Regions from separate parts of the Paenibacillus sp. WLX2291 genome, predicted to be linked through region 2. Evidence: a T-box and tRNA genes for the amino acid it is inferred to sense, from the RefSeq annotation. Region 2 holds a T-box; the other holds one or more tRNA genes.
The links. The T-box of region 2 lies ahead of ACDE64_RS10965 (glutamine--tRNA ligase/YqeY domain fusion protein). A T-box ahead of a tRNA ligase gene usually reads a tRNA of that ligase, here a tRNA-Gln.
Positions count from the first base shown of each region.

Region 1: it has a tRNA-Gln gene. The T-box ahead of ACDE64_RS10965 (glutamine--tRNA ligase/YqeY domain fusion protein) is inferred to sense a tRNA for this amino acid. The anticodon was not compared.

Region 1 is NZ_CP176755.1:780,473-788,184, reverse strand. It holds gene ACDE64_RS03420 (zf-HC2 domain-containing protein) at 190-804, opposite strand; gene sigW (RNA polymerase sigma factor SigW) at 998-1,567, opposite strand; gene ppc (phosphoenolpyruvate carboxylase) at 1,972-4,767, opposite strand; tRNA gene ACDE64_RS03405 (tRNA-Gly) at 5,165-5,238, opposite strand; tRNA gene ACDE64_RS03400 (tRNA-Pro) at 5,245-5,318, opposite strand; tRNA gene ACDE64_RS03395 (tRNA-Arg) at 5,340-5,416, opposite strand; tRNA gene ACDE64_RS03390 (tRNA-Gly) at 5,420-5,494, opposite strand; tRNA gene ACDE64_RS03385 (tRNA-Leu) at 5,501-5,582, opposite strand; tRNA gene ACDE64_RS03380 (tRNA-Lys) at 5,604-5,679, opposite strand; tRNA gene ACDE64_RS03375 (tRNA-Gln) at 5,684-5,758, opposite strand; tRNA gene ACDE64_RS03370 (tRNA-Val) at 5,776-5,851, opposite strand; tRNA gene ACDE64_RS03365 (tRNA-Glu) at 5,968-6,039, opposite strand; tRNA gene ACDE64_RS03360 (tRNA-Thr) at 6,049-6,121, opposite strand; tRNA gene ACDE64_RS03355 (tRNA-Asn) at 6,123-6,198, opposite strand; rRNA gene rrf (5S ribosomal RNA) at 6,239-6,355, opposite strand; rRNA gene ACDE64_RS03345 (23S ribosomal RNA) at 6,418-7,712, opposite strand, start outside.
Region 2 is NZ_CP176755.1:2,530,687-2,538,398, reverse strand. It holds gene ACDE64_RS10965 (glutamine--tRNA ligase/YqeY domain fusion protein) at 81-1,895, opposite strand; T-box leader at 2,071-2,368, opposite strand; gene ACDE64_RS10960 (CGNR zinc finger domain-containing protein) at 2,436-2,990, opposite strand; gene ACDE64_RS10955 (DinB family protein) at 3,400-3,897, shown strand; gene ACDE64_RS10950 (arsenic transporter) at 4,190-5,491, opposite strand; gene ACDE64_RS10945 (ArsR/SmtB family transcription factor) at 5,926-6,303, shown strand; gene ACDE64_RS10940 (cation diffusion facilitator family transporter) at 6,505-7,560, opposite strand.

The sequences.
Region 1 (7,712 bases), 1.8 Mb from region 2:
GACAAGTTTGCGATCTTTTTCAGAAAATTCAATTCAAGTCGCATTCCATGGCAAAATGAACCGTGCATGATATGGATCGTATTCCTATTTTCTTATTTTACACGCTTTTTCGTACAACATGCAAAGAACAATGGTAAAACACACAAAAAAGACGCCATCTTGTACAAGAGGCGCCTTTCGGTTGTTCATTTAATTAGTAGAGGCGACATCCGAGAATGCAGTTGAAATCTTATACCAAAGCCAGCCTACTGCCTGATCTATCGTCTGAACTTGTCCAGAGATATGAGCAGTACTTGCCTGAAATACGCTACCGTCGATGACCGTTACATTGCCTTCAACATCACCGTAGATCCTAGCTTGTCCTTTTTCTATTGTTAAATTACCGGCGATCGTTTTGCCTTCCGGTACGATGACAGTATTTCCTTCAATCACAACCTGATCCAGACTTTGCCCCTTGACGATCATCTCAGGACCTTCATCCCACAACGGAAGAGTTCCAAGCAAAATGATGAAAAATGCTGCTGCTGCGGTCAATGCCGGATGATGCTTCAACCAGGTAACCCAGGCTGACTTCTTCTTCGGCTTCGGCAGTGACTGCATGATCCGGTCAGTGAGCTCATCAGATACTGGCGGTTTACGGTGATTGACAGCAAATAAGAGCAGCTCCGTTTGCTCCAGCTCTTTAAAAGCGGCACGGCATTCCGAGCATTCAGCCATATGCTGATTTAGCTCATCCGCCTGTTCATCGGGTAAGTCGCCGTCCAGGTACTCGTGCATATAGGTGACGGCCAGTTTGCAATCCATATGAGCCATTCCTTTCTCGTAAAATAGCGCTTCGTACATCACACCGTACAGGCATAATGTCTGGAACCGCGAATACTCTGTTCAATACGGTGCAGCTTCGGTAATGTTTCAAAAAAGCAGAAAGATTTTTTGAATATGTTTCCATGCCAACCGGTTTATTTTACACGGTTTCTATAGCGTTGTTACATAGGCTTTACAGCTTATTTTCCAGCTTTTTGCGTAAAAATTCACGACCACGGTGCACCCGGGTCTTGATTGTGGTCACCGGCATATCCATCACATCACTAATTTCCTGCAAGGATAGCTCCTGTAGATAGCGCAGTACCATAACCGTCTTGTACTTATCTGGTAATGAGTCAATCGCCTGATGAATAAGCTGCTGCGTTTCCGTCAGCATATATTCGCTTTCCGGTGTCCGCTCATCGCCCGGAATAAGCGCATACCCATCCGTATTATCCTGATCGTTCAGTTCCGCATCCAGCGAAAAGCTAGGCTTGCGCTTACGCAGACGGTCGATACACAGATTGGTTGCAATCCGGTAGATCCAAGTCGAGAATTTCTGCTTTGGATCATACCGATCCAGATTTTTATATACTCTCAAAAACGTCTCCTGCACCACATCTTCGGCTTCATGCCGATTGCTCAGCATTCGATACCCGAGATGAAACAGCTTGTCTTTGTATAAATCAACGATCTCAGCAAAAGCACGCTGATCACCTTTTAGCGCCAGCTTTGCCAGTCTCGTATCCAGATTGTCCACCATCACTCCCCCAAACTCTGTTCCCGGTATGTATATTGTTTGTTGTGTAAACCATTTTACAATCCACTTAAAATCGTACTGGATGATTCCGTAAATTGCAATCTTAATCCTGCGATAATTTCAGCATTTACACAATTACGGTATACCAAATATCAAAATTCGTACATTCCATATCCAAATGGAAATGATCAATTACAATTTCAGCATGAATATTTCCAGAAAAAAGAAGCCCTTTAATGTGATTTCCCAACCATTAGAACACGATCAATATTCCATCTATCATTAGCTATAACTCATAACTCATAACTCATAACTCATAACGGATGATAAGAAAAAAGGATACTATTGTATAGTACTTTAATAGTATCCTTTTTCTATTTAATTACTCCAATATATACTCTCTGATATCAACCGGTATTGCGCAAACCGGATGCAATGCCGTTAATTGTCAATAACACTTCGCGCAGCAATTCAGCATCATCCGAGCCTTCTTCGCGAATATCGCGCAGCTCACTCAGCAATTGTACCTGCAAATAGCTCAATGGATCTACATACGGATTACGCAGACGTACAGATTCCTGAATGACCGGTACATTGTCCAGAATCTCCTGCTGACCGCTAATTTGCAAAACAAGATCGCGTGTCAGGTTAAATTCTTCTTCAATCATACCAAAGATCCGATTACGATAACTCTCTTCTTTACACATACCAGCATATTCACGAGCAATCGTCAGATCCGCTTTTGCAATCGCCATTTGCAGCGTATCGATCAGCGTTTTGAAGAATGGGAACTCCTTGTACATATGTTGCAGTTCAGCCATATTTTCCGGTTTGTTCTGATAGAAATGCTGGATACCCGTGCCCGCTGCATACCAAGCTGGCAGCAGATAACGACTTTGTGTCCATGCAAATACCCACGGAATCGCACGCAAATCTTCAAAACGGTCACTGTTTTTACGCTTGGATGGACGCGAACCAATATTCAACTCGCCCACTTCTGGCAACGGTGTCGATTGCTTGAAGAAGTTCATAAAGTCTGGATCGCGGAAGATCAGGTCCTGATACTTGTTCAGAGACACTTCCGAAATCCCACGGATAATGTTATCCCATTCTTTATTATTCTCACCAGCTGGTTCACCAGTCTGAGCAATCGCCGCCGAAGTAATCAGTGCAGAGATCGCCTGCTCCAGACTACGGTAAGCAATGCCCTGCAAGGAATAACGAGAAGACAGCACTTCACCCTGCTCTGTAATTTTGATACCGCCACCGATCGTATGTGGAGGCTGAGCCATAATACTGCGATCCAGCGACATCCCGCCACGTCCGAGCGCACCGCCGCGACCGTGGAAGAACTTCAGCTTGATACCATATTCTTGTCCCATTGCCGTGATATCGTTCAACGCCAGACGCAATTCCCAGTTCGCTGTTACCACACCACCGTCTTTATTACTGTCAGAGTAACCAAGCATGATCTCATGCAGATCATTCATCGAAGCAACAGCAGCACGATAAGCTGGCAGATCCAGCACACTACGCATAATTTGCGGTGCTGCATGCAGATCGTCAATCGTTTCAAACAGAGGCACTGCTTGCACCGTACAATGAACTTGACCATCTGGCAACAAGCGGAACAGCCCTGTTTCTTTGGCAAAGATCATAACTTCCAAAATATCGCTCGCACCCTGAGTCATACTGATCAGGTAGCTAGAAATACAGTTTTTGCCGAATTCCTGTTGCGCTTTGGCAATCGTACGATAAACCGCCAGACACTCTTCAGTACTTTCACTGTAATTAAAATATGGCGAAGTCAGCGGACGCGGATCGGTCATCAGCTTGCCCAGCAATTCAATCTTCTCACTTTCACTTAGACTGGAATAGTCATCCACAATCTGCATACCAGCAAGAATCTCTTTCAGTGCATTTTCATGTTCCTGACTGTGCTGACGGACATCGAGGGTAGCTGTATGGAAACCAAACAGCTCCACCTGACGAATCATTTTTTGTACATACGTATCCGCGACATAATCGGCATAGTGATGACGCAGACTCTTATCAATCGTCCACAGGTCTTCCAGCAGTTCAGAGACATGATTATAACGCTCCATCGTACCGCGTTTGGAGTCGTCGACGATATTGTTCAGTTTGCGTAGCATATAGGCGATTTTGATACGGTAAGGTTCATTCTCGTTGTTCCAGCTGTACGTTTTATCAATCGTCACATGCAGACGATCCTTTTGAATGGAAGAAAGCAATTCTTCCGATACGTCAATAATTGTTGTGCTAAAGCTCAGCGAGTTCATCATATCACGCAAAATCCGCTGATATTCACGAATCGCTAGCTTACGCTGCATCTGTAGTGTTTTCCAGGTCACTTCTGCTGTTACGGAAGGATTACCATCACGGTCGCCACCGATCCACGAACCAAAACGCAAGAAGCCTGGTACATGCCAGTGATGATCTGGATAATGCTTCGCCAATGAGCGCTCCAGCTCTTGGTACAGCTCTGGTAATACATCAAACAGCGTTTCGTGGAAATAATACATACCGTTACGAACTTCATCCAGTACCGTTGGTTTGCGATCACGCAGCTCATCGGTTTGCCAGAGCGTAATGACTTCGTTCAGCAACTTCTCGCGCAGCTGTTCGCGCTCACGGAAGGTTAGAGTCGGATTGTCGAGCAATTTAACATCTTCGGAAATGCGCTTGTGGATATCAAGAATAACGCGACGCATCGCTTCAGTTGGATGCGCAGTCATTACGAGTTCCAGCGATAGATCAGCTAATAGAGCTTCCACTTGTTCTTGACTGAAATTGTGCTTCTTCAGTTGTTGAACTGCACTCTCCATGGAACCGGATTGAACCGTCTCTCCCGCCGAACGCTCATAATCACGTTTGCGACGGATGCGATGATTCTGCTCTGCAATATTAACCAATTGGAAATAAATTGCAAAAGCCCGTATCACCTGATGCCGATTATCTGAATCCAGATTGCGGATCAATGTTTTAAATTCCTCGAATACTTCAGGCAAAGACACTGCACGCAGCGATTTACTCAGCTCGCGGATTTTCTCCACAATATCCAGCAGCTCTTGACCACCCTGATGTACAAGCACTTCACCCAGGATGTTTCCCAAAAAGCGTACATCGCGCCGTAGCAGATTGTTAGAATGGTTTTTACTTACATTCACTGTCAACTCAGACATGCTTCTCCTCCTATCGTTCCCCACCGGTGTTGATTCTAATGAAGGTTAACATCTTCTTAACATCATACAACAAAGCGTCAGCGAATACTTTAATTAATTTAATCGTTATGATTATTTATGCAAACATTTCATCATTCACTCATAATGACTTCACAGCGTTATCGCACTACATCATTATACTACAATCCTTTAACGTGTGAAGATTAAATTAGACCTATTTGTCAGAATGACAATCACGTGCATTTATTTATTAAAAATGAAACAGCTACCCATATCATCCCTACACATGATCAACACTCTAAATCCCTAATCTAAATTTCCAATATGAATGTTTAATCTGAATACGCTTGCATGTCCATATAGCAAAAAAAGACCGTTTCCGGTCTTAAATTATAATTGGAGCGGGTGATGGGAATCGAACCCACGCTACCAGCTTGGAAGGCTGGAGTTCTACCATTGAACTACACCCGCATACAATCGGGATGACACGATTTGAACATGCGACCCCCTGGTCCCAAACCAGGTGCTCTACCAAGCTGAGCTACATCCCGATATGCAGAAATATGAAAATATGGCGCGCCCTAAGAGATTCGAACTCCTGACCTTTTGATTCGTAGTCAAACGCTCTATCCAGCTGAGCTAAGGGCGCAAATGGAGCGGACGACGGGAATCGAACCCGCGACCCTCGCCTTGGCAAGGCGATGCTCTACCGCTGAGCCACGTCCGCAAAGGATGCGCGTGGAGGGACTTGAACCCCCACGTCGTAAGACGCTAGATCCTAAGTCTAGTGCGTCTGCCAATTCCGCCACACGCGCATGTAAAACCTGAAGTGAAAATGGTGAGCCATGAAGGACTCGAACCTTCGACACCCTGATTAAAAGTCAGGTGCTCTACCAACTGAGCTAATGGCTCATGATGGCTGGGGATATAGGATTTGAACCTATGCATGACGGAGTCAAAGTCCGTTGCCTTACCGCTTGGCTAATCCCCAACGTCATGAAATAACGATGGTGGAGACTGAGGGGATCGAACCCCCGACCCTCTGCTTGTAAGGCAGATGCTCTCCCAGCTGAGCTAAGTCTCCAAAAGTATTAGTTGTAAAGGCAATGTCCATCATTGTACATAGTCGTACCCTAAATCTTGGCTTATCAAGCGCTGACAATCCTTTACTACTCAAATCTTTTCATAAAAAGAAAAGAATGACCCGTAGGGGATTCGAACCCCTGTTACCTCCGTGAAAGGGAGGTGTCTTAACCCCTTGACCAACGGGCCTTACCAAAAAGCTCTCAACCGGATTCGAACCGGTGACCTCATCCTTACCATGGATGCACTCTACCTACTGAGCTATGAGAGCATGGCTCCCCGAACAGGACTCGAACCTGTGACAACTCGATTAACAGTCGAGTGCTCTACCAACTGAGCTATCAGGGAATAGTCGCCACTCTCTAGAAGTGGCTAGTCTTACTGTTTCGCTTGGCAACGTCCTACTCTCCCAGGACCCTGCGGTCCAAGTACCATCGGCGCTGGAGGGCTTAACGGTCGTGTTCGGGATGGGTACGTGTGGAACCCCTCCGCCATCATCACCAAACGTGCAGATGTGTTCATCACCTGAAAACTGAATCCGAAACGATCCATCGCGTATTTAGAATCTTGGATAAGCCCTCGACCGATTAGTATTGGTCAGCTCCATGCATTGCTGCACTTCCACCCCCAACCTATCAACCTCGTCGTCTTCAAGGGGTCTTACTACTTGGGAAATCTCATCTTGAGGGGGGCTTCACGCTTAGATGCTTTCAGCGCTTATCCCGTCCGCACGTAGCTACCCAGCGATGCTCCTGGCGGAACAACTGGTACACCAGCGGTGCGTCCATCCCGGTCCTCTCGTACTAAGGACAGCTCCTCTCAAATTTCCTACGCCCACGACAGATAGGGACCGAACTGTCTCACGACGTTCTGAACCCAGCTCGCGTACCGCTTTAATGGGCGAACAGCCCAACCCTTGGGACCTACTTCAGCCCCAGGATGCGATGAGCCGACATCGAGGTGCCAAACCTCCCCGTCGATGTGGACTCTTGGGGGAGATAAGCCTGTTATCCCCAGGGTAGCTTTTATCCGTTGAGCGATGGCCCTTCCATGCGGTACCACCGGATCACTAAGCCCGACTTTCGTCCCTGCTCGACGTGTAGGTCTCGCAGTCAAGCTCCCTTTTGCCTTTGCACTCTTCGAATGATTTCCAACCATTCTGAGGGAACCTTAGGGCGCCTCCGTTACATTTTAGGAGGCGACCGCCCCAGTCAAACTGCCCACCTGACACGGTCCCCGTACCGGATCACGGTACTAGGTTAGAACTCAGATGCGATCAGGGTGGTATCCCAACGGCGCCTCCAAGGAAGCTTGCGCTCCCTCTTCCAAGGCTCCCACCTATCCTGTACAAATCGCACCCCAGTTCAATATCAAGCTGCAGTAAAGCTCCATGGGGTCTTTCCGTCTTGTCGCGGGTAACCTGCATCTTCACAGGTATTAAAATTTCACCGGATCTCTCGTTGAGACAGCGCCCAAATCGTTACGCCATTCGTGCGGGTCAGAATTTACCTGACAAGGAATTTCGCTACCTTAGGACCGTTATAGTTACGGCCGCCGTTTACTGGGGCTTCGGTTCATAGCTTCGCCCGAAGACTAACCACTCCCCTTAACCTTCCAGCACCGGGCAGGCGTCAGCCCGTATACTTCGCCTTGCGGCTTCGCACAGACCTGTGTTTTTGCTAAACAGTCGCTTGGGCCTTTTCACTGCGGCCCCCTCGTGCTATTCACACTACCGGGGCACCCCTTCTCCCGAAGTTACGGGGTCATTTTGCCGAGTTCCTTAACGAGAGTTCTTCCGCGCGCCTTAGAATTCTCTTCTCACCTACCTGTGTCGGTTTACGGTACGGGCACCTGCTTCCTGG
Region 2 (7,712 bases):
GAGCTTCTATTTTGTATCAAAATCAATCTGTGTGCTGTTGGATGACTATTGAATTATTGAATCGTAATTCCTCTTTGCACTCAGCTTCTTTTCCATGAGTCCTTGAGGGATACGACACGATTGAATACAGGATGATCGTCGCGGCTGTATCGGCTATCGGTCACAAAATAACCATGCCGGATAAATTGGTAATGTGCCTCAGGATCGGGATGAAGGAGCATCGGCTCTGCTACAGCATGCTTCATCACAATACGCGAATCCGAGCGAACGCGATGATGCCATGGATCATCTTCATCTATATTATGTTCTGTGTGAGATTCGGCATCTGGCTTCACACCTTCGTCTACATTGATATCCTCATTAACTTTAACATGTTTACTTCCTTCAAGAACTTGGCTTGTGTTACTATCGTGTTTCACTTCACCCTCTTCCGTAAGCAGCGAGTGATATACATGCACTTCTACGGGAACTGCATGATGCGCAGCTACCCAGTGAATCGTTGATTTTACTTTACGTGCGTCAAAGCCACTTCCACTTCGAGTGTCCGGATCATACGTACAATGTACTTCGCTGATTTCTCCTGTGTCTGGATCGTGCAGAATATGCTGGCAGCGGATAAAATACGCCCCTTTCAGCCGTACTTCCACACCCGGCGATAACCGATGAAAACCGCGCTCTGGCACTTCCATCACATCCTCACGCTCAATCCAGATCTCGCGTGTGAATGGAAGCAGACGTGTCCCCCTATGTTCCTGTTGCGGATGATTCTCTACTTCCAGCCATTCCGTAGCAGCTGCATCATAGTTCGTAATGATCACTTTAACCGGATTCAGAACGACCATGACAGACATTGCTTTGGGCTTGAGATCCTGACGAACAGCGTGCTCCAGCATGCCCAGATCCACGGTAGTGTTTGCCCGAATCATACCAACATCACGAAAAAAGGCATGAATGCTATCCGCAGTATACCCGCGACGACGCATCCCTTGTAACGTTGGCAACCGCGGATCATCCCAGCCATCCACATATCCGCCTTCCACAAGCTGCCGCAAATAGCGCTTGCTCGTTACTACACCGCTAATATTCAATCGTCCAAACTCACGTTGCTTCGGCGGCTCGGCAATGTCCAGCTCACGCAGCACCCAATCGTACAATGGTCGATGCTCCTTAAATTCAATAGAGCATAACGAATGCGTGATACCTTCCTTCCAATCCTGAATCGGATGAGCAAAATCATACATCGGGTATATGCACCACTCTTTGCCTGTACGGTAATGCGGGGTATGAATGATCCGATACAGCACAGGGTCACGCAAATTCACATTGGGAGATCCCATATCAATACGCGCACGCAGCACCTTTTCTCCAGTAGCAAATTGACCTGCACGCATGGCAGATAATAGCTTCAGATTCTCCTCGATACTACGGTTGCGATAGGGGCTGTCTGTTCCTTTTTCGGTTAGTGTACCCCGGTATTGCGCCATTTCCACTGGCGTCAAGTCGCATACATATGCTTTTCCTTTGTTAATCAGTTGTATCGCGGCAGCGTAATATTCCTCGCTATAATCGGAACCGTAATGCACCGCTGGACGATAACCGAGCCATGCCAGATCATGAATAATCGCATGTACGTACTCTTCATCCTCCTTGAGCGGATTCGTATCATCGAACCGCAGAACGAAGTTGCCATCAAACTGTTGCGCCATACTTGCATTCAAAATAATGGCAAAGGCGCTGCCGATATGCAAATAACCGTTTGGCTCTGGCGGAAAACGTGTGGCGATCGGGCGATTGAATGTGCCTGCTGCTACATCTTCTTTTATGATGCGAGTAATAAAATGCTCATGCTCAGCAGGTTCGTGTTCGATGAAATGGGTTTTATTCGTATTTAACATGGTGATGGGGTGACCTCCTTCAAGTTTGAGGAAACGATGAATCGTATTGGTAGCTACATATGAATGACATACTGCTACTCATCTATTTCCCAGTTGGCAATCCACTGTGACCGTGTGAAGAACTCGTCTCCACATGTGCCATAAAACAAAAAAATCCCACCTCCAAGACATTTGTCTTGGGGACGAGATTGTGATCGCGGTGCCACCCCAGTTCGCGGCTGCATCACTGCATCCGCCTTGTCGGGTACGTCGTCGTGCCGCCTATCATTTCACATGGATTCATATGACTATGAGGGAAACGCCGATTATACCCCAGCTCTATAACAGGAGCGCCTGTCATACCATCCCCGCTGACCGGTTCCGATATGCTGCTCAGAGGCTTGTTTCGACTGGATTGCTTTCACTCCTTCTCAGCTACCGGAGCTCTCTGTTGAAGCGCAAATCAAGTCTACTCTTCTCGTCATCGCATGTAATATGGATTTTATTGTACTGCCAGTTGTTAGGTTTGGCAACTATTGGATAATGAGGATTGGAGCTTCTTTATAATTTCTTGTTCTTTTGTCGTGCTCGAAAACGACGAACCTTCATGAGATTGCCGCATAACTTGTCATCGCAATAGCGCTTCGTTCGGCTACGTGTATCGTCGTAAAAGACCCAGCGGCAATCCGGGTTATCGCAATGACGGATACGCCGAGCATCACCATGTAACAATGTTGCTGCAAAATCAGCTACAATCTCCGCCGCTACCACATCCCAACCTGTCTGCTGACACACATAATGTAGCGTTAGCTGATCCTTGTCCATCTGTAGTTGTCGTTGCAACGAAGCACCTGCCAACATGTCATTCAAATACTGCATATGCTTGGCAGACAACGATTCACCTGTAGCGACTTCTGCTGCTATTTTGCTTAGTTGTGTACGTAATGTACATAACATGGCTAGTTGCTGCTCATTCGCCGGTACATCTGCCTTCAGCTGATGCTGCTCCAGAAAACGCTGCTGCCATGTAGGTAGCGGCAATTTGTCTTCGTCATGCTTGCCTTCCTTCCAGTCGTGATAATCGCTATTCAAAAAATCAGTCCACATCATATCCATAATTATTCACCTATCCTGTCGTTATTGCTCATATATGATTGTAATTTTATTTACTAGCTCATGCTTTACTAGTGTATGTTACTAGTTAGCGGAACATTTGATCATACGCATTCAATGTAAATATGTTAGATCCATCAATATACTAGTCTTAGATACATCAATACATCTGTCATAGATACACCCGACGTAACTATCTTAAATAAAATAGATGGTTACGTATATTCTATTATGTTTAATACTATTGTAACGATCTATGAGTGAGATAGAAAGTTACATTTACACATAACATCTCTGTAAGCACCATTTTTACACTCATAATGTCGCTACTATTTTCTAAATGAGGTTTCCACCAATCTTCTGCTGCTTCACAGATCGTCCACTATACGGGATACAACCCGAAGGAGGCAATATGATGAGTAAGCTCAAAGTGGATCTGTTATTACTGCAAAAGGATCAAATCTGGAAGGATGAAGACTGGATTGTTCCGCTCTCACTAGCTTTGGAAGGCTTGACTGCTCAGCAAGCGGCATGGCAACCGCAAGGCGATAATTTGACGATTCGTCAGTACGTCAATCATATTCAGCATTATAATCAGCGTGTATTGAATCGCCATCAGGATAAAGATCCGGGTGCTGAAGCAGAAAATAATTTGCAAACCTTTGGTTCTCCGGGCGATCCATATGATGAAGCAGGCTGGCAGCAGCTTGTTCGTGATGTGACCGATACATCGCTAGCATTGCGCGATATGATTGATGCATATGACGATGAATCGCTTGCTGCACCTTATCCAGATACCCATATAAACCGTGGTCAACAGCTTGCCGGTTGGCTCATCCATGATGCCTATCATGCAGGGCAAATTGTATTATTGCGTAAATTGCAAGGTTGCTGGCGGACTTCCAATTGAACATAGTGTAGTGATCTGGCAATGTATTATAAAATAGTATGAACGTGTAATAGAGTATCAACATGCAATAGAGTATCAATGTACAATATACTATCGTAATGTAATATAGCGTCGTAACCTAATAAATCATTGAAAAGCGATAGAACATCATGAAACTAACAGAGTCATAATAGGATAGAGCTGTAGATATTATATGAAAACACAAAAAAACGGCAAGTATAGTAGATGTGCCTCTGTAGCTGACATCTTGTATACTTGCCGGTTTCTTTTGTACCTTTATTGATCAAATGCGTTAACCACCCAAGATGCTCAGCCACAAGTATAGACCAAGCAGTGTGAGGAACAGCGTCGGAATGGTCAGAATCAGACCGATTTTGAAGTACGTACCCCATGTGATGCGAATGCCTTTGTTACCGAGCACATGTAGCCAGAGTAGTGTTGCGAGCGAACCAATCGGTGTGATTTTGGGACCGAGGTCAGAGCCGATGACATTCGCATACACCAGACCTTCCTGCACGACGCCCTGTACACCGGACGAATGAATCGCCAACGCATTGATTAGCACTGTGGGCAAATTATTCATCACAGATGACAACATTGCCGACAGGAAACCCATTCCCATCGTCGCCGCCAGCAGTCCATGATTCGAGAATGCTTGAATCCATTCTGCCAGAATCGATGTCAGCCCCGCATTACGTAATCCATATACAACCACATACATCCCAATTGAGAAAAAGACAATCGCCCACGGCGCATTCCGCAGCACTTCGCGCGCCTGCACCGTACTGCTACGATTCGCCATAATCAGGAAAAAGATCGCGATCACACCCGCCACAACCGAGACCGGAATATGCAGAAATTCGCTGACAAAATACCCTACCAGCAGCAGTCCCAGTACCCACCATGACAGTTTGAACAGCTTGAGGTCGCGAATCGCCTTAATCGGCTCCTTCAGCTGACTTTCGTCAAACGTATGCGGAATACTTTTACGAAAATACAAATATAATACGAGAATACTCGCTGCTAGCGAGAACAGATTCGGAATAATCATGCGTGCCGCATATTCCATAAAGGTCACACCAAAATAATCCGCCGAGACAATGTTGACTAGATTACTTACAGTGAGCGGCAACGAGGTCGTATCCGCAATAAATCCACCTGCGATAATAAATGGAAATACATACTTCTCTTCCAGCTTGAGCGCCCGTACCATTGCGAGTACAATCGGCGTTAGAATGAGCGCCGCGCCATCGTTGGCAAATAGTGCCGAGACTACCGCACCCAGCACCGAGATGTAAATAAACATCCGCAGCCCATTCCCATGCGACAGCCGCGCCATATGCAGCGCTGCCCATTCAAAAAATCCAATCCGATCCAGCACGAGCGAAATAATAATAATCGCTACAAAAGCAAGGGTCGCATTCCATACAATACCAGTCACATCCTGCACATCCTGCCAGCCAACAACGCCGGTCAGCAGCGCAATCGCCGCTCCCCCACATGCCGACCAACCAATGGACAGATTTCGAGGCTGCCAGATGACAAACGTCAGTGTGACAATAAAAATAGCAATAGCGAGTACCGTTTCAACCACATCTACATCCTCCAGTTACAGGCAGTGCAACATATTAGCAGACTCAGCTCTATTGCTCATCCACCGTTTGTTTTCGCACATTCATGTCTTGTTGTTTGTTTAGTCTACAGCGTCAAAGTCGATTATGCTTGCACAATAAACCATACATCCGTTTCATTTACAATGTTGTCGTCATACAAACTGAACTTATATTCAACTTACTGTTAACCGCAACACATTCGTTTCATTGTACAGACCACAGAAGATGATCATACCACATAGTCGCCAAATTCCGACAGTTCGTAACGAGCATTTTTACACCGTTCCTGTTCATATGAATCATATGCCATATACACAATGGAAAGTAGAGCCTTTCCTTTGCAAAATTGTTATTCGTAATCACAACGATTTTTGGTATAATGTAGATACGACGTTATACGAGGAAGGTGAATTTCGTGAAGCAGGAAACACTTATCGAGGAATGCGGTCATTGCGAGAACGCCAGTGAAGCTTCACAGCAGACACTTGCTCGTATCAAGCAAGAACTGATCAGCGACGACACCGCGCTATCGATGGCGGAAATTTTTAAAGCATTGGGCGACCCGACACGGGTACGACTCATTTACGCACTGTTGCAGCAAGAGCTGTGTGTGCATGATATTTGCGACGTATTGGATATGACGCAATCTGCCGTTTCGCACCAGCTACGATATTTGCGTAATATGCGAATCGTGAAACCGCGCAAAGTAGGTAAAACGGTATTTTATTCGCTGGACGATCATCACGTTGAGGAGATTTTCAAACAGACGCATCAGCATTTGATCCATAAATAACACAAGCTCTCCATCCTGTATATGATCAGGACATGGAGAGCTTTTGCTTTTACATATAATATTATTTTAGATGAAACTGGTTCCTGATCATATACAGGAGTGTAAACGAACATTACGATTGTACATCAACATATCAACATTGCTATACGGTATTCAGATTCCTATGCATTTTACGTATAGGCATTGTACTCATGGGGTAGCTTAATGTTCGTTGCCTGTGCATTTCATATCAGGGGTTTCTAGCTGGATTGTAATATGCCCGATACCGTACTGCTTTTGCAACAAAGCACGAGCTTGTTTCATGATGGATGATCCGTTATCCCGGTGGTCGATGATCAGATGACAGCTCAATAGCGGCAATTCCGAAGTGAGCGACCAGACGTGCAGATCGTGAACGCCGTTCACATGCTGAATCTGTCCAAGACGTTGCTTCATGTCTTCAGTATCAATATTCGCTGGTGTTCCTTCCATCAGAATATGAATGGAATCACGTGTAATCCGGTAAGCGCTGACCAGTACAAGCACCGCCACGATCACACTGGCGATCGGGTCTGCCAGATTCCAGCCAAATGCCATGATGAGCAGCGCTGCAATAATCGCGCCAACCGATCCGAGCAGATCGCCGAATACGTGCAATAAAGCACTACGCATATTCAGATTATCCGACGAACCTTCGCCCCGCATTAATACAAAAGCGGCAGCAATATTAACTAGCAAACCGATAATCGCAATCAACAGCATGCCAGAACTCGCTACGCCCGGCGGATTGCCAAACCGCTCAAAGGCTTCCCAGAAAATATAAATGGAGATGACCGTCAAAGCAATCCCGTTCAGAAATGCCGCCAGCACTTCAAATCGTTTGTAGCCGTAGGATTTATCCCGATTCGCCTGCCGCTGTCCCCATATCATCGCTAACAGACTCAAGCCGAGTGCCGCCGCATCGCTCAGCATATGCCCGGCATCTGATAACAGTGCTAGACTGTTAGTGACCAGTCCACCGATCACTTCTACGATCATAAAGCTGGCGATCAGGAAAAAGGCGATAGTTAGCGATTTCTTGTTCGTTGTGTGGGCGTGAGAATGACCGTGCCCGTGACTGTGCGAATGTCCATGGCTATGTGAATGTCCGCGATGACTGTGATCATGATGATGTTGATGCGAATGATCATGCTGGGTAGTTTCATCGTGATCATGAGCATGGTCATGATGTTCATCGTTATTATATTGGTTGTTCGGTTTGGTAGATTGGGGTGACATAGTATCAGCTCCTTGTGCATTCGTTCTTAGTATTATTATCCGTATTTTCATAAAATAAAACACATGAGCAATTGTTCATATGTTTATTATAGTATTCCTATTTACTGATGACAACCTGTAGAAATAAAAATAAATACTAGAATATGCAAGAA